DNA from 4 places in the Thermopolyspora sp. NPDC052614 genome. Region 4 is predicted to be linked to each of the others. Evidence: riboswitches for the same ligand, from Rfam matches in the RefSeq annotation. Region 4 holds a riboswitch; each other region holds the start of a gene.

Region 1 (4,206 bases), on a different contig from region 4:
TTCGCCACCAGGTTCATGCCGTCCCGGATCGGGTTGACCAGCAGCACGTCGGCGAGCCGGTACGCGGCGAGCGAGCGCGGGTAGTCGTCGTGCACGCTGAGGATGAGCGGATCCCAGTCCTCGGTGGCGTACTCGTCCTCGATCTCCTTGGCGCAGCGCTGCACGGCCGCCGTGTACTCGCGGTACTCGGGCAGGTCGTGCCGGGAGGGGTAGGCGAAGGCGAGGTGCACCACCCGGCCGTGCCATTCGGGGTGGTCGGCGAGGAACTCCCGGTAGGCGTGCAGGCCGCGCACGATGTTCTTGGACAGCTCGGTCCGGTCGATGCGCACGATCAGCCGCCGGTCGCCGACCAGCTCGCGGATCGCGTCGACGCGGGCGGCCACGTCGGGCTCGCGGGAGCGCGCGACCAGCGCCTCGCCGTCCACGCCGAGCGCGTGCACCCCGATCCGGGTGGTGCGGCCCTCGTGCACCACGGTCCGCGCGGCGTGGTCCACCTGCGCGCCGAGCACCGCCTCGCAGCAGTCCATGAACGCCGTCGCCCACCGCGCGGTGAGGAACCCGGCGTGGTCGGCCCCGAGGATGCCGGACAGCACCTCGCACGCCACGTCGTCGGGCAGCAGCGAGAAGTACTCCGGCGGGGCCCACGGCGTGTGGGAGAAGTGCGCGATGCGCAGGTCGGGGCGCTCGACGCGGAGCATCGCCGGGGCGAGCGCCAGGTGGTAGTCCTGGATGAGCACCCGCGCGCCGTGCGCGGCGTCCTCGGCGAGCGCCACCGCGAACATCGCGTTGTAGTCCTGGTACGACTCCCACTCCCGGCGGAACCGCGTCCCGAAGTGCGGGGAGTTGGGGGTGTCGTAGAGCAGGTGGTGGACGAACCACAGCGTGGAGTTGGCCACGTCGTTGTAGGCGCGGTGGAACGTCGCCGGGGGGATGTCGAGCATGCGCACCGGACCGGTGTCGTGGCCGGCCAGGTCCAGCCTGCCGCCGGGCGCGCCGCGCGCCGCGCTGCGGTCGCCGTCGGACAGCGCCGCGCACACCCACAACATCGAGGTCTCCTTGGCCACCTCCACCAGGCCGGACACCAGCCCGCCGCCGCCGCGGCGCATGGTCAGCACGCCGTCCTCGGACAGGGTGAACGAACACGGCCCCCGGTTGGAGGCGACCAGGACTGCGTGCATCGATCCGCTCCACTCGCTTGGGCCCTCGCCGGCGGCCTTGTCAGCAGGCTAACCAAAAGCGGTCCTCGCCAATAGGATGACCGCGCAGGACGGAATCGCCGATGCGTGGTTCGGCCGAATGGGGGTTTGACGAGGATGGCGCTTGACGAGACGACGGAGGAGCTGGCCCGCGCAGCCGCCCAGGGGGATCATCGTTCGCTCGGAGAGCTGCTGCGGCGCATCGAACCCGATGTGTTGCGGCACTGCGCCCGCCTGCTGCCCTACCAGCAGGACGCCGAGGAGGCCTGCCAGGACACGCTGCTCGCCGTGGCCCGCAACATCGGCAGGTTCGAGGGGCGGGCGAGGTTCAGCACCTGGCTGCACATCGTGACGGCCAACTGCGCCCGCACGACGTACCGCAGCCTCAAGCGGCGCTCCTCGGAGCAGGCCGAGGAGCTGCCCGAGCAGCGCCCCGACCCGCGGCGGGTGAGCGTGATCGCCGGGTCGCGGCTGGACCTGCTGGACGCGATGGAGGCGCTGGAGGCCGACAAGCCCGAGCTGGCCCAGGCCCTGGTGCTGCGCGACATCTGCCAGCTCGACTACGCGGAGGTCGCCGAGCAGCTCGACATCCCGCTCGGCACCGCCAAGTCGCGCATCCATCAGGCGCGCAAGTACGTGCAGTCCGCGCTCGGGGAGGCGTACGGCTGACGCCTCCGGGGCGGCGCGGCGGTCACGCTGGGCAACCGGGGCGGCAACCGGGGCGGCAACCGGGGCAGGGCCTGGAGGGGGCGGGATCGGACGGGCCGGTCTCGCGGAGTGAGACACGCCCTCGGTTCGCCGTTACCCCGTTGTAAAGTCTTTATGGATACCCGTGCGGTTCGGCCCATGCGCTGCCGCGATGTCGGGTTTCCGGGGATCGGGGCCGCCGCCGGTTGTCTGCTCACCGGCTGTAATCACTCGATCGGGCCCCGCCGTGGGTACAACTGAAGATTGCTCATCCAGAGGGGTGGAGGGACCGGCCCGTTGAAGCCCCGGCAACCCTCCCGGTGTAGCTGCGCTCGCGATCCGCGGGGCCGCCCGGGACAGGTGCCAATTCCGGCCCGCGACCAGGGTGGTCGCCGGGTGAAGATGAGGAGAAAGGCCTCGCTTCATGGCGCTTGCAAGCACGGAATCCGTCTCGACGTCCACCTACGACTTCGGCCCCGCCATCGGCCTGTCCTGCCGAGAGTGCGGGGCTTTGTATGATCTCGGCCCTAACTTCGCCTGTATCGAGTGTTTTGGGCCACTTGAGGTGGCATACCCGTGGAACACCGAGCAAGGTCCGGCCGCCGACCAGGTCGGCGAGGCCCTGCGGGCGAGGATCGAGTCCGGCCCGGTGAGCATCTGGCGGTACGCCCCGCTGCTGCCGGTGCCGGCCGACGTCGCGGCCAAGCCCAACCTCGCGCCGGGCTGGACCAAGCTCGTCAAGGCCGACAACCTGGCCAAGGAGCTCGGCCTGCGCAGTTTGCACGTGAAGGACGACTCGGGCAACCCCACGCACTCGTTCAAGGACCGGGTGGTGGCGATCGCGCTTGAGGCGGCCCGCACGTTCGGCTTCCACACGCTGTCGTGCTCCTCGACCGGCAACCTCGCCGGCGCGGTCACCGCGGCGGCCGCCCGCGCCGGGCTCGACGCCTGCGTGTTCATCCCCGCGAACCTGGAGGAGGCCAAGATCGTCATGGCCTCGGTGTACGGCAAGCGGCTGGTGGCGATCGACGGCACCTACGACGATGTGAACCGTTTCTGCTCGGAGCTGATCGGCGACCCGCTGGGCGACAAGTGGGGCTTCGTCAACGTCAACCTGCGGCCCTACTACGGGGAGGGCTCCAAGACGCTGGCGTACGAGATCGCCGAGCAGCTCGGCTGGCGGCTGCCGGACCAGATCGTGATCCCGGTGGCGTCCGGCTCGCAGCTCACCAAGATTGACAAGGGCTTCAAGGAGCTGATCAGGCTGGGGCTGGTGGAGGACCGGCCCTACAAGATCTTCGGGGCGCAGGCCGAGGGCTGCTCGCCGGTGTCGGCGGCGTTCAAGGCCGGGCACGACGTGGTGCGGCCGGTGAAGCCCGACACGATCGCCAAGTCGCTGGCGATCGGCAACCCGGCCGACGGGCCGTACGTGCTGGACATCGCCCGCCGGACCGGCGGGGCGGTGGAGGATGTCACCGACGAGCAGATCGTCGACGCCGTGCGGCTGCTCGCCCGCACCGAGGGCATCTTCGCCGAGACGGCGGGCGGCGTCACCGTCGGCGTGCTGCGCAAGCTGGTGGCGGACGGGAGGATCGACCCCGACGCGGAGACGGTCGTCCTCAACACCGGCGACGGCCTCAAGACGCTCGACGCGGTGTCCGCCGGGGCGCGGCCCACCGCAGTGATCCGCCCGTCTCTCGACGCTTTTCGCGCTGCATTCCCCGACAACTCCTGAAAGGGTCGTTATTATGAGCGTATCAGTACGGATTCCGACGATTCTCCGCACATATACGCAGGGTGTCGCCGAGGTCACCGGAGAGGGGGCGACCCTTCGCGACGTACTGCAGAAGCTGGACGCGGACTATCCGGGCATCGGCGGGCGAATTCTGGACGAAACGGGCAAGATTCGCCGTTTTGTCAACGTCTATGTCGGGGAAGAGGACGTCCGTTTTGCCGATGGACTGGACACCTCCATCCCCGAAGGGGCGCAGATCTCGATAATCCCCGCCGTGGCCGGAGGCTGACTCTCCGCATCGCCCGACGCCCGCGTACGGCCTTGCCGACGCGGGCGTCGTCGCGTCCAGGGCCGGTGACGTGCTGGGCTATCAGTAACGAAGTTTAAGAAACGGGATACAAAATACCTAAATTGTCATTCGCCTCCCGGAAGCGGGCCCAATTGCGTCCCGCTTAGAGCGAACGTCAAGGGTGAGTTTGGCGATTGACTCTGTTGCCCCACGGCATGCCACAGGTATCGTCGAGGACGATCGACGTGCCCGGGAAGTTGGCGACTTCCCGGCTCGGAGGTCAGGGACCTCGCGGTGAA
Region 2 (4,206 bases), on a different contig from region 4:
CGGCGCCGGTGCCGGACGTGCCGCAGGCGGTCAGCAGTAACAGGGAGGACAGGGCGGCGACGGCGATCCGGGACACCGATGGCATGGGGGATTCCTCTCAGGGGTTCGTCACAAGGGGGTTCGGGGCGTCCGGACGAGCAGGTCAGAGCACCTTGCCGAGGAAGGCGCGGGTGCGCTCGTGCCGGGGGGCGTCGAGCACCTGGGCGGGCGGGCCCTGCTCGACGATCAGGCCGTCGTCCATGAAGACCACGGTGTCGGCGACCTCGCGGGCGAAGCCGATCTCGTGGGTCACGACGATCATGGTGGTGCCGTTGCGGGCGAGGGTCTTCATCGCCTCAAGCACCTCGCCGACCAGCTCCGGGTCGAGCGCGGAGGTCGGCTCGTCGAAGAGCACCACCTTGGGGCGCAGGGCGAGCGCGCGGGCGATGGCGACGCGCTGCTGCTGGCCGCCGGACAACTGCCGGGGATAGGCGTTGATCTTGTCGGAGAGGCCCACCTGCTCCAGCAGCTCGGCCGCGAGCGCCTCCACCTGCGCGCGGGGCCTGCGTTGCGCCGACAGCGGGGCCTCGATCACGTTCTGCAGCACGGTCAGGTGGGGGAACAGGTTGAAGTTCTGGAAGACGAAGCCGATGTTGGTGCGCTGGCGGAGGATGTCGCGTTCCTTCAGCTCGTACAGGCGGTCGCCCACCCGCCGGTAGCCGATGTACTCGCCGTCGATCGTGACGTACCCGCGGTCGATCTTCTCCAGGTGGTTGACGCAGCGCAGCAGGGTCGATTTGCCCGAGCCGGACGGGCCGAGCACGACGGTGACCTCGCCGGGCCGTACGGTGAGGTCGATGCCGCGCAGTACCTCCAGCGGGCCGTAGCTCTTGTGCACGCCGCGTACCTCGACCATGGGCGCGGTCACGACGGGCTCCCAGTGTCAGAGGCAGTGTCAGGGGCGGGGTCAGGGGCGGGGTCAGAGGCGGGGTCAGAGGCAGGGTCAGGAGCGGGGGCCGGGCCGCCGGGGGCCGGGATGAGACGCCGGCGGCGGGCGGCGCGGCGCAGTTCGACCAGGCGGCGGGCGCGTTGCAGGGGCGTGGGCGGCAGGGCGCGGGACTGGCCGCGGCCGAAGTGCCGCTCCACGTAGTACTGCGCGATCGACAGCACCGTGGTCAGGATCAGGTACCAGATCGCGGCGACGAGCAGCATGGCGATCACGCGGCCGTTGCGGTTGTAGATGACCTGTACCTGGTAGAACAGCTCGGGCAGCGCCATGATGTAGACGACCGAGGTGCCCTTGACCAGGCCGATGATCTCGTTGCCGGCGTTGGGCACGATCGTCCGCATCGCCTGGGGGAGCTGGATGCGGAAGATCTGCCGGGCGCGGGGGATGCCGAGCGCGGCGGCGGCCTCCAACTGGCCCGGGTCCACCGACAGCAGGCCCCCGCGTACGATCTCCGCCGCGTAGGCGGCCTGGTGCAGCGCCAGGCCGAGGGCCGCCGCCGTCACCGGGCCGATCAGATCCATCGAGCCGATGGAGAAGAACGCCGGGCCGAACGGCACGCCGAACGAGATCTGCTTGTACAGCGCGGCCAGGTTGTACCAGAACAGCAGTTGCAGGATGAGCGGCACCGAGCGGAACAGCCAGACGTAGCCCCACGCCACCGACGTCAGCAGCGGGACGCGGGACAGGCGCATCAGGGCGATCACGGTCCCCAGCAGGAAGCCGAGGACGATGCCGAGCGCGGTGAGCTGCAGGGTGAACAGCACCGCGTTGAGGACGGAGGGGTGGAACAGGTACTCGCCGACGACCGGCCAGTCCCAGGCCGGGTTGGTGATCAGCGCGTTGACGGCCATGGCGAGCAGGACCAGGACGACGGCGGTCGCGATCCAGCGCCAGGGGTGGCGTGCCTTCACCACGCGCAAGGTGTCGGCGGAGTCGTGCGTGGTGTCGTGGTCGAGCGCTTGGGTCAGGCTCACGGCGGCTCCTCGGCCCGCTGGGGGCGGATGTGGGGCGGCCCCCGCGCCGGTCGGCCGAGGCGCATGCGGGCATGGCGGCCTGGTCGAGCCGGGTACGGGGGCCGTGGGGTACGGGAGATGGGCGGCCGGAGGCCGCGGGCGATCAGCGGGTCAGCCGTGACACAGAGATGACCGCACGCGGCAGTGGTCGATGTGACCTCGCCGGGTCAGCAGTGCCTGGGGGCGCATGGCCCTACTGCAACATGAGAGATTGATTCCGTCAAGTCCTACTTGTTTTGAGGGTTTTTCTTCGATCACCCGCTTGCGACCGCCCGGCCGGAACGGGTTATAGTTCCGGATGGGTCATGAGCGCCAGCGTCAAGCCCCGGCTTGCTGGCCGGCAACCCTCCGTCTGCGGCGGGGTGCCCCGGGTGAGGACCTGGCCTGGCGCGAAGGGCGTCGGGCAAGCGCGGGCCCCTTGAGCGGACGCCACGGGGGCCAATGGCCCCTGGAGGCTTGGCATGTCCATTTTGACGATTCTCGACTCCGCCGCCGCCGGTTCCGTCCGGCCCGACCCCGCGTCGTCCACGCCAGCGCAGACGCCCGCCGTGTCGTCGTCCAGCGCGCCGACGTCCAGCGCGCCGACGTCCAGCGCGCCGACGTCCGGCGTGCCGTCGCCAGCGGCGTCGTCCTCCGGCGCCCGGTCGTCCGCCGTGACGCGCATCCCGGCCGTGCTCGGCGCGGACCTGCGGGTGCCGGTCAAGGACGGGAGGCAGGTGCCGTACGCGAACCTCGACTACGCCGCCAGCGCGCCCTGTCTGGAGGCGGTGAGCGAGGCCGTCGCCGAGGCGCTGCCCGCCTACTCCAGCGTGCATCGGGGCGCGGGATACGCCTCCCGGCTCACCACCGCCCGCTACGAGCAGGCCAGGCACACGGTTCGGGCGTTCGCCGGGGCCCGGCCGGACGACGCGGTCGTGTTCACGCGCAACACCACCGACGCGATGAACCTGCTGGCCCGCTGCCTGCCGGACGGCACCACCGTGGTCGTCTTCGAGAGCGAGCACCACGCCTCGCTCCTGCCGTGGGGCCGGGCCGTCCGCCTGGCGCCGCCCGCGTCCCCCGGCGAGGCCGTACGCGCGGCCGATCGCGCCCTCGCCGCGCTCGACGGCCCGGCGCTGCTGGTCGTCACCGCCGCCTCCAACGTCACCGGCGAGCTGTGGCCGGTCGCCGCCCTGGCCGCGGTCGCCCACGGGTACGGCGCCCGGATCGCGGTGGACGCCGCGCAGTTCGCACCGCATCGCCGGCTGGACATCGCGGCGCTCGACGCGGACTACGTGGCGTTCTCCGGCCACAAGCTGTACGCGCCGTTCGGGGCGGGGGCCCTCATCGGGCGGGGCGACTGGCTCGCGCGGGCCGAGCCGTACCTGCGCGGGGGCGGCGCGTCGAAGAACGTCGGCGACGAGGTGGAGTGGAGCGCGGACCCCGAGCAGCGACACGAGGCGGGCACCCCGAACGTGCTGGGCGCCATCGCGCTCGCCGCCGCCTGCGAAACGCTGACCGCCGCCGGATGGACCGAGCTGGTCCGGGAGGAGGAACGGCTCACCGCCCGGCTCCGCGCCGGGCTGCCGAACGGCGTGCGCGAGCTGGCGCTGTGGGGGCCGGATCACCCGCGGATCGGCGTGGTCTCGTTCACCGTGGACGGACGCGGCGCGCGGGAGGTGGCCGAGATCCTCTCGTCCGAGTACGGCATCGGCGTGCGGGACGGCAAGTTCTGCGCCCATCCGCTGGTACGCAGGCTGGTGGGGGGCGAGGGCGGCTGCGTGGACGGGTCGGGGGCGGCCGTACGGGCGTCGATCGGCATCGGGACGACCGACGAGCACGTCGACCGGCTCATCGCGGCCCTGCGGGACATCGTCGAGGGGAAGGTCTGATGCTCGGCGGGCCGTCTCTGCCGGTTTGGTGTGCGGGATGGCAAGTTCTGCGCCCACCCGTCGGCCTCGACGCCGCTGTCAGCCATCGGCCCCTTGGATACAGCCCTGCCCGCAGCCGCGCGTCGTCCTCGGGTCCTCGCCAAGACACTTGCGGCTGTCGGCTTAACCAATGGGCTTGACGAAGATTCCTTTATTTCCTACTGTTTATATGGGTTAGACGGTCGATCCCGTGGGACGGCTCGCATCTCCGGTAGCGGCATGGATCCGCATGGGATGCGCGAGACCGCGGGTGCACGGATATCGCAGACCGCATGGAAGGCGGGACCGTCATGAT
Region 3 (4,206 bases), on a different contig from region 4:
CGAGGGAGTCGAGCCAGGCGAGCAGGCGGGCGCCCTCGCGGTCCATGACCCGCGGGTCGCGCAAGGCGTTGGCCAGCAGTGACATGCCCTGATAGGCGGCCACCAGCGTCAGGGCGAGGCCGTCGGGTTCCGGCTGGCCCAGTTCGCGGAACTGCTGCTCCACCCAGTCGAGCAGCAGCCGGATGACCTTGCCCGCCTCGACGTCCAGGCCGCCCTCGTCGCGTTTGTCGAGTTCGCTGGCGAGCGTGCCGGTCGGGCAGCCGTAGCGTGCGGCCATGTCGCGCTGGCTCACCCACGTCTCGACCAGGCCCTTGAGCCGTTCGCGCGGATCGGGGAGCCGGTCCAGGCGGCCGGTGAGCAGCTCCAGCCGCCGGGCGTGCTCGGACAGCGCGGCGGCGACGAGCTCGTCCTTGGTCTTGAAGTAGTAGTACACGTTGCCGGCCGGGACATCGGCCGCGTGTGCGATGTCGGCGATCGTGGTGCGCTCGACCCCCTGCCGGTGGACGACCTCGGCGGCGGCCGCCATGAGCCGCTGCCGTTTGGCGCCGGCCGTCCGGGCTCGGGCGGACGATTTCAAGTCAGTCACCTGACTAACTATAGGCCGAGACGTGTTACAGTCCTTCTAAGTCAGTCAACTAACTAACTTGGAGGGACGCCCCCGTGATCACCGTTACCGGCGCCACCGGAAACGTCGGCCGTACCCTGGTCCGCATTCTCACCGAGCAGGGCCATGAGGTGACCGCCGTCTCCCGCCGCATCACCCCGTCCGACGTCCCGTACGGCGTCCGCACGGTCGCCGCGGATCTCGCACAGCCGCCCACCGGCCTGCCGCCCGCGGCGGACGCCGTGTTCCTCCTGATCGGCGGAGACCTGATGATGGCCGACGACCCCACCCAGGTCATCGCCCCGTTCGCCGACGCCGGCAAGATCGTCCTGCTCTCCTCCCAGGGCGTGGCCACCCGCCCGCACTCGGAGTCACACGGCCGCGCCTTCGCCGCCTTCGAACAGGCCGTCATGGAATCGGGAGCCGAGTGGACCATCCTGCGCCCCGGCGGCTTCGCCTCCAACGCCTACGCCTGGGCCCCCTCCATCAAGGCCACCCGCACCGTCGCCGCCCCCTTCGGCGACGTCGGCCTCCCGGTCATCGACCCCGACGACATCGCCGCCGTGGCCGCCATCACCCTCACCCGGCCCGGCCACACAAAAGCGATCTACGAATTGACCGGCCCCGAGCCGACCACCCCACGCGGGCGCACCGCCGCCATCGCCGCCGCCATCGGGGAGCCCATCACCTTCATCGAGCAGACCCGGCAGGAGGCCCGCGCCCAGATGCTCACCTTCATGCCGCCCCCGGTGGCCGACACCACCCTTGACATCCTCGGCACCCCGACCGCCCGCGAACAGTCCGTCAGCCCGGACGCCGAACGAATCCTCGGCCGCCCCCCGGGCACCTTCGCCGACTGGGCCCGGCGCAACGCCGCGGCCTTCCGCTGACTCCGCCGCACCCCCGTAAGACGGCCCACCGGTACATGCACCCGGGGTCCTCGGCCGTTCAGCCGCCGTGCCCGGCACGCCGATGGGCCGTCGGCGGCGAGATGGAAACCGTATCGCCGATCAGGACACGAAGCCCCCGTGCCGACGTGCCCGGCCGCGGCAGTGCCCGCGCGGCGACCGCGAGATGCGGCCCCGGTCAGGCCACCCGCCGCACGGCGCGGGCAACGCCCTTCTCCACATCGCCGCACGGCAACCGGTCCGCGACCCAGCCGTGGCTCTCCGCACGGTCATCGAGGCAGGACAACAGCCGCCACCTGCCCGGCTCCCAGGCGAAAATCGCATCCTGCCCGTAGCGCCACCCCAGAATGCGCGCCGCATCGTCGTCGAGCCCGACGATCGCGACGCTGGCCTCGACATGCAGGCGCCGCTCGTCCCCGCCCTCGGCCGGCCACCAGGTCAGCCCCCGCCCGCTCACCTCGGCCACCAGCATCGCCTGAGCACGGGCATTGGCCGCCGCCGAGACCGTACGGCCGCCCGGATTGCAGGCGGTCACGATGTGCACCGTCCACCCACGCGGATCGGGAAACTCCCCAATGGTCACGGCATCCGGCCGGGCCCGTACGGCGAGCACACCGTGGGCGGTGCGGAGCCGTACGACCGCCTGGCGATAGTGCGTCCAGCCGACGACGAGGGCGGGCGAAGTCATGACAGGGCGTCCCTCCGGGATCCGTGGACCCCGGTAGCGCACCGCCCCGGTGATCCGCTCGTTTCCCCGCGCACCCCGCGCGGGGCAGGTCCTCACCCGGGGCACCCGCAGCGGAGCGGGATGCCGTCCAGCAAGCCGGGGCTGAACGCTGGAACTCGTGACCCAGCCGGAAGCTAGCACCCAGAATGCAACCGGCGCAATGTGACTTTCCCGGCGATGCGATCGGTACGGAAGACTCTCGTCAATCTCGCCTCCCCGATCATCGCCTACGTCGACGACGACCGGCCGATCCTGGCCTCGTCGCAACCTTCCCTATTCCCCCACGATAAGGAGCATCCAGCTCAACGCCGCTTCGCGGTCGTCACCCGGAATCTCCCGGTTCACATAAGCCGCCGGCACGAACGGCCACGACCGCCAGCCGCGCACCGGACGGATCGCCCAGACATCGTTCTCACGACGCAGCGTCCACCCCTGGCCTGTGTCACGAGGAAGCGGCGGCGCGGACTTGACCAGCCGGGGCACTGCGGCAAGGCGCCTGAAGAGCCCTCGCCACCTGCCGGGCTCGCCCGGCACTTCGGCCGGCTGCTCGGCGTAGCGCCGTGGCCTGGAGGGACGCAGTGCCCAACCGATCAGGTGAGCCGCCTGACGAGCTTTAGCGACACTCACGCTTGCTCACCACCCGCTCGTAACTGGAGTCGCTGAACTCGAACTCCTTGCCGTGCAGCAGTCCGATCACGTACGCACCTACTCGCCACAGGCCAGGTTCGCATGGGGCCAGGACCTGGACAATGAGCGGATCCCCTTCGTCGCCAGGGATGGCGGTCTCCCGTACCGACGCTTGCTCATCCCATCTTCCCTCGCTCGTACGACGCTCCAGCGTGAGCGTCAGATAGTGCCGAGACGGAGGGATATCGCAGACCACGCCGACCTGCCCGAGGATGCTGGTGCCCGTCACGCGTGGTTTACCACCAAGGGCGAAGCCGAGGTCACGCGACTTGCCGCTCGCTACCGGATAACAACTGACAGTTGCCATAGCCGGCAACAGAGCAGCAGAAACGTAGGCCATGCTGCCCATCTTCGTCGGCATCCCACTCCCACCACACAGCCGTGCACTGACAGCTATCAATGCTCGCTGGTTGTAATGATGGCTGATGGGGCGGTCATGAGCGGCCAATTTCATGTTTCATGCGGGTGGAGCGCCGACCAGGCAACTGGCGCTGATTAGCACAGCGGGGGCGAGCAGCAGGCCGAGCTCCTCCCCGGAAACCCCGCCAGCGTTGTCCTGGTGTCCCGGCCCCGGCGATTAGCACCGCCTGGGCCGCCCGCAATCTAATCGGCGAGGATTCGCACCTCAGCACCCGGCAGGGCTGACCACCAATGCTTGTAACGGCGGTAGACCTCGGGCTCCCGGTCGGCGAGCAGCGCCATGAGCGCCCGCGCCTCGTCGGCCAGCTCGTCCCACGTCTCGCGGGGCAGCGGGTGGAACGCGGTGGTCTCGATTCCTTCCTCGACCCGCCGCCACACGCCTGCGACCTGCCCGTCGACCAGCAGCGTCGGCAGAACGTCGCCGTTGACCCGGGTCACGAGCTTGCGATAGCCCGGCGGGATGACCCGGCTGCGGTCGGCGTAGGCCAGCAGCACGTTGTCCCACATGGGCAGCAGCCGCGGCGGCGCCGGTGTGTCGGCAGCCGGACGCGGCGCCCCGGGCAGGTCGAACAACTCCGTGCCGTCGGGCCCGGTCAACCGTTCGAGCCCTCCGGCCAGGTCGTTCAGCGCGCCGCGGACCCTGGACCGCGTCACCAGGGCGAACTGCGCGACATCGGCCACCGACGCCGGGCCGTACGCCTCCAAATAACGCAGAACCAGCGTCCGCAGGGCTTGATCGGCCGCTTCCCCCACCGTCGGCGGAATCCCCGCCGCGATGTAGGCGGGCCGCTCACCGAACGACCATGGCCCACCGGTAACGGCATGCAGCAGCGGCGCGTACGACCGCACAGCCCACCACA
Region 4 (4,206 bases):
GTTCGAGCAGGGCGACGCCGCGGCGGGCCAGCCATACGGCCTCGTCGGGATGGCCGAGTTGGGCGCGGCACCAGGCGAGCCGGTCCAGGCAGAAGGCGTGCAGTCCCGGTACCTCGGGCATTTCGGCGAGGAGGGATGCCCCGCGCTCGAGGCGGCGTACGCGAACGCGATCCGGGTCGAGGTGTTCGAGGCCCGCGAGGAGCCGGGCGTCGAACTGGCGGAGGCCCTCGCCGACCTGGCCGGTTCCCTGACCGGCACCCCTCGCCTGCGGGAGGCCGCGGAGGCGGCAGCGTCCCGATCGACCGGCGCACTTCGTCGTCGAGCGGGTGGGGGGCGAGAGCGCCGAGCCGGGCGCAGGCGTCGAGGAGTTCCATCTATTGGTCTTTCGGGACAAAGGAGGACAACTGATGCGCAAGAGGCAGGTATCCCACTTATACGGCTACCGTGAACGAAGTGCACAGCCTTTTTGGGTCACATTCCGGCCACGGCTGCCCGGCGTGCCAGGCCGTACCGGCTGGGAACGCTGCGCTCGATGGACACATCGCCGACGGCCATGCCGACGACCCCGCCGGCCCGCCCGCCATGGCAGGTGTCGCAGCCGAGAGCCGCGTAGAGGCAGGCGCGCCGGTCGTTCCACTCCGCGCCGAAGTGTATCGACCGGCTGATCCACGGCCCTCCGGGGTTGCGGCAGACCTCGTCCCGGGCCTCGCCGGTCATCACGCAGGGCCGCTGCGGCAGCCGGGTGACGACGACCGGGTCGCCGTCGGCGAGGGGTTCCCAGGTGCGAGTGCCGATCGGGGTCAGCAGCCCCACCGTCCAGCGCAGGACGGCCGGCTGGCCGAACCGGCGGGCGACCTCCAGGACGAGGCTCTCCTCGGCTCCCACCACGACCACCGACCGCTCGGCCCAGGCGAACTCGGGATGGTGGCAGGCGGCATCGGTCCACAGACGCAGGCCGCGCTCACGCAGCTCGTCGAGCAGCCGCTGGTGCGCGTCCAGGTTGTGGGCCAGGCGTCCCGGCAGACCACCCGGGTTCCAGCCCGTCAGCACGTGGGCCACCTCGTCCAGGGGATGCGGAATCTCGTCGGCGTCCGGCCCGCCGGCCGCGGGGCCCACCCGCAGGATGTGGTCGTCCAGCGTGAGCCGGAGCACGGCGCCGGTCCAGGCGGCGGCCAGGTCGAGCTGCACGGCCGGGCGTTCGGCGACGAACGGGTCGGCCAGGTCGCGCTCCGCGGTGCCGAGCGGGTGCACATGCCACCGGACCTTGCAGTGCGGGCACCGGGCGTAGTAAACGCCGGGGAACGCCTCGATGACGGGCTCGCGCGGCCCCAGGTTCATGACGTTGAAGAACACGCCGCAGCCCGGGCAGCGGGTGAGAAGCAGGGCATGGAGATCGTTCGGGACGGGCATGACGCACCTCCGGGGCCTGGGACCCCGGTAGCCCGACCGGCCCCGGTGATCCGCCGTTCTCCGCGCGTCTCACGCGGAGCGGGTCGTCACCCGGGGCACCCGCAGCGGGCGGGATGCCGTCCAGCGAGCCGGGGCTTGACACTGGAACTCATGACCCAGGGCGGCACATTAGCGACGCAAGCCGTCAATGGTCAACATCTAGCCGGAAACCGGACGGCAGTCCGGGCATCCGGCCCAGGCCACCAAGCGACCACGCCCCTGGATCAGGATCGGCCGGCAGCCTGCCTCACCGCGCACATCGCTCTCCATGCCTCCAGGGAGGACCCGGCAGCCGCCGCGGCCGTACGGCACCCCGACCGCTTCTCGCAGCCTTCCCGGCGGAAAGGAATCTGGGCATCCGTCCGCCGCAAGCTGATTCACAACAGAGTGAGAGCCTCTGGTGATTCGGTGGCGGGCGCCTTGCGGGCGGCGGGCGGGGGTGGAAGGACCTGTGATTCTTTCAGGTCGGCTACGGTGACGAGCGGGCCAGCGCAGATCTGCTCCAGTAGATCGGATTGTTCGGGCTCGAGTTTCACGCAGAGCGTCAGCACATGTAGGAGACGGAGGAGTTCGGTGGTGAACTCTGCAGGCCACTCTTCGGTGCGGATATGGTCGAGCGGCGAGGACTTTCGGCCTCCCGGATTCTTCTTCCGGTAGTCAAACCATTTTTTGATGATCCTCCTCCCGGAGACCTCGTACGCCCAGACCTCTGGGAGCACCGGTGATATGCGACCTCCACCGACCTGCAGAGTCCCGGTCTGGGCGTCGTAGACAATGTCGTCCGGCATCTCCTCGATATTCCCCGGAATTCGCACTCGTGCCATGGCCCGAATACCGGCGTCCGGTTTGGGGGGACCGGCTGGGCGCCCCTCGCCGGGATCGACGAAGCGCTCGCCATAGGTATGCAGCCAGATCACGCGTCGGCCGAGCGGTACGGCCCGTCTCCACAAATCCGGGTCCGCCGTTAGGGGCACCCGGATGCCGGGGGTGCGCAGGTGCTCGAAGAAGCGGGCGGTGTAGCCGCTGTGTGCGGTCACCGCCGCGATGTAGGCCAGCAGATCCGGTGCCGTCACGGGCAGATCGAGTCGCTGGGACAGCAGGCGGATCAGTCCGGGAGCGAAGTTGGCCGATCTGGCGGCGTTATCCCGGAAGAGCGGGAGCACCCGGCCACCGCGGCCGTTGACGTGGTGCATATCGGGAACGTAGGCGCTGAACACCAGGCCGGGGCCCGTTCCCAATGGTTCGGCGTGCTGCTCGGACACGAATATTTGCCGCTGCCCGCGCACCTGCCACAGCGCCGGGCGAGGAAAGTCGATGGCTCGAAGGTCGTAGATGATCTTCTGCCGGTCGAAGCTGCGAAACGCAACCGTCTCGATTCGAGGTTCTAGGGAGGTCTCCTCAGCGATGGTGGGCGTTACCGACACCCCGTCGGAGCCGGCCTCCGTGGCGACGGATTCGACTGTCCGGTCTCGGGTCTCCTTGAAAAGCCCGGCCTTTTCCGCGGCGGGGGCATTGATCAGGCGCGCCCAGCGCCTCCGCAGGGTTTCCGGGTTCGGATCGTAGACCCATGTTCGGTTCGGCTTGACCCCGGGGGCGTGCCAGGGCATCAGGTCACCGAGTGCCGGGTGGCTCAGCCAGACGTCCGCGCCGGCGGGGTGGAACCGGTCATGCCAGCCTGTCCCACAGTCGCGCCACTCGGGATCGTCGAGGTACAACTCCGCCAGACGGGCGAACTTCTCCGTCCGGCGCCCGGACACGCTGATGTGATGAATCACCGCGGGCGTGTTCCGATGGCCGGCGCCGTACCGGGCGAAGACTCCGATGCACAGCGGCTGCTGGACGCCGGCGAAAATCCGAGTGGGAACATCGGGCTGATGCCCCTCCGGGGAGAGGTCGATGATCCATCCCTCATCGGCCGTCCGACGCAGGTATTCCCGCATGCCGGCGAAGCCGGGGCCGGTTGTGTATCCCGAGGTGGAGATGAAGGCGACGATGCCGGCCGGGTGCTCGGGGTGGGCATCGAACACCTTCCACGTCGCCCATCTCCAGAAGTACACGTACAGGTTGGAAAGGACATACTCGTATCTGCCGAGCCCAGGTGCTTTGAAGGCGTTCAGCGGGATGCCGTACCCGGAGTTCTCCGCACCCTGCTCGATCCAGCCTCCCATGCCTTTGGCACGTTCCCGGTACGGCGGGTTGCCGATCACCACTTGGACCGGCGTCTCCCGTTTGATGCGGTTCGCCTCTCGCCGCGCACGGACGATCGGCTCGTATATCGAACCGATCGGAAGCCCGGTCTCCTCAAACGGGCTGTCCAAGGTGTCGATGACATAGAGCTTCTGATCTTTTTCGGAGACCTCGGCGCCGTACTCGGATTTGAGCGCCTGGTTGAGCCTGAGTTCGGCGACCGCGTACGGCCCGGCCTGCCGTTCCATTCCAACGAGGCGGCCGAAGAGCTTCTTGAGGCGGCCGGGGACGGCTCCCTCGCCTTCCTCCTCCGCCACGGTCCGGGCGACCGTGTCGACGATGTTGAGCAGGAAGGTGCCCGTGCCCATGGCCGGATCGACGACCATCACATCGTCCGACGCGAACCCGCCCTCACGCCCGAACCGCGCCCGCAAAATGTCGTCGACGAAGCGGACGAGGAACGAGACGACCGGACTGGGCGTGTAGTACGAGCCGCTCGCCTTGCGGAGTTCGGAGTCGTATACGTCGAGGAAGTGCTCGTACAGATGAAGGTAGGAGTCGCCCGAGCCG

Evidence for each region. A riboswitch is a leader RNA that binds a small molecule or an ion and turns the genes downstream of it on or off. The one in region 4 is predicted to bind S-adenosylmethionine.
Region 1: linked by a shared signal. The riboswitch ahead of thrC (threonine synthase) and the one ahead of AB0K60_RS12240 (DUF3293 domain-containing protein) in region 4 are both predicted to bind S-adenosylmethionine.
Region 2: linked by a shared signal. The riboswitch ahead of AB0K60_RS08730 (aminotransferase class V-fold PLP-dependent enzyme) and the one ahead of AB0K60_RS12240 (DUF3293 domain-containing protein) in region 4 are both predicted to bind S-adenosylmethionine.
Region 3: linked by a shared signal. The riboswitch ahead of AB0K60_RS37395 (DUF3293 domain-containing protein) and the one ahead of AB0K60_RS12240 (DUF3293 domain-containing protein) in region 4 are both predicted to bind S-adenosylmethionine.

The regions. Positions count from the first base shown of each region.
Region 1 is NZ_JBFATZ010000028.1:17,306-21,511, forward strand. It holds gene AB0K60_RS35005 (trehalose-6-phosphate synthase) at 1-1,178, opposite strand, end outside; gene AB0K60_RS35010 (RNA polymerase sigma factor) at 1,314-1,865, shown strand; SAM riboswitch class I at 2,149-2,292, shown strand; gene thrC (threonine synthase) at 2,308-3,618, shown strand; gene AB0K60_RS35020 (MoaD/ThiS family protein) at 3,632-3,907, shown strand.
Region 2 is NZ_JBFATZ010000003.1:468,337-472,542, reverse strand. It holds gene AB0K60_RS08745 (ABC transporter substrate-binding protein) at 1-85, opposite strand, end outside; gene AB0K60_RS08740 (amino acid ABC transporter ATP-binding protein) at 143-895, opposite strand; gene AB0K60_RS08735 (amino acid ABC transporter permease) at 904-1,962, opposite strand; SAM riboswitch class IV at 2,303-2,417, shown strand; gene AB0K60_RS08730 (aminotransferase class V-fold PLP-dependent enzyme) at 2,463-3,872, shown strand.
Region 3 is NZ_JBFATZ010000038.1:4,971-9,176, forward strand. It holds gene AB0K60_RS37385 (TetR/AcrR family transcriptional regulator) at 1-586, opposite strand, end outside; gene AB0K60_RS37390 (NAD(P)H-binding protein) at 661-1,494, shown strand; gene AB0K60_RS37395 (DUF3293 domain-containing protein) at 1,691-2,200, opposite strand; SAM riboswitch class IV at 2,252-2,363, opposite strand; gene AB0K60_RS37400 (hypothetical protein) at 2,853-3,287, opposite strand; gene AB0K60_RS37405 (winged helix DNA-binding domain-containing protein) at 3,530-4,206, opposite strand, start outside.
Region 4 is NZ_JBFATZ010000005.1:12,551-16,756, forward strand. It holds gene AB0K60_RS12235 (hypothetical protein) at 1-121, opposite strand, end outside; gene AB0K60_RS12240 (DUF3293 domain-containing protein) at 472-1,410, opposite strand; SAM riboswitch class IV at 1,458-1,566, opposite strand; gene AB0K60_RS12245 (type ISP restriction/modification enzyme) at 1,827-4,206, opposite strand, start outside.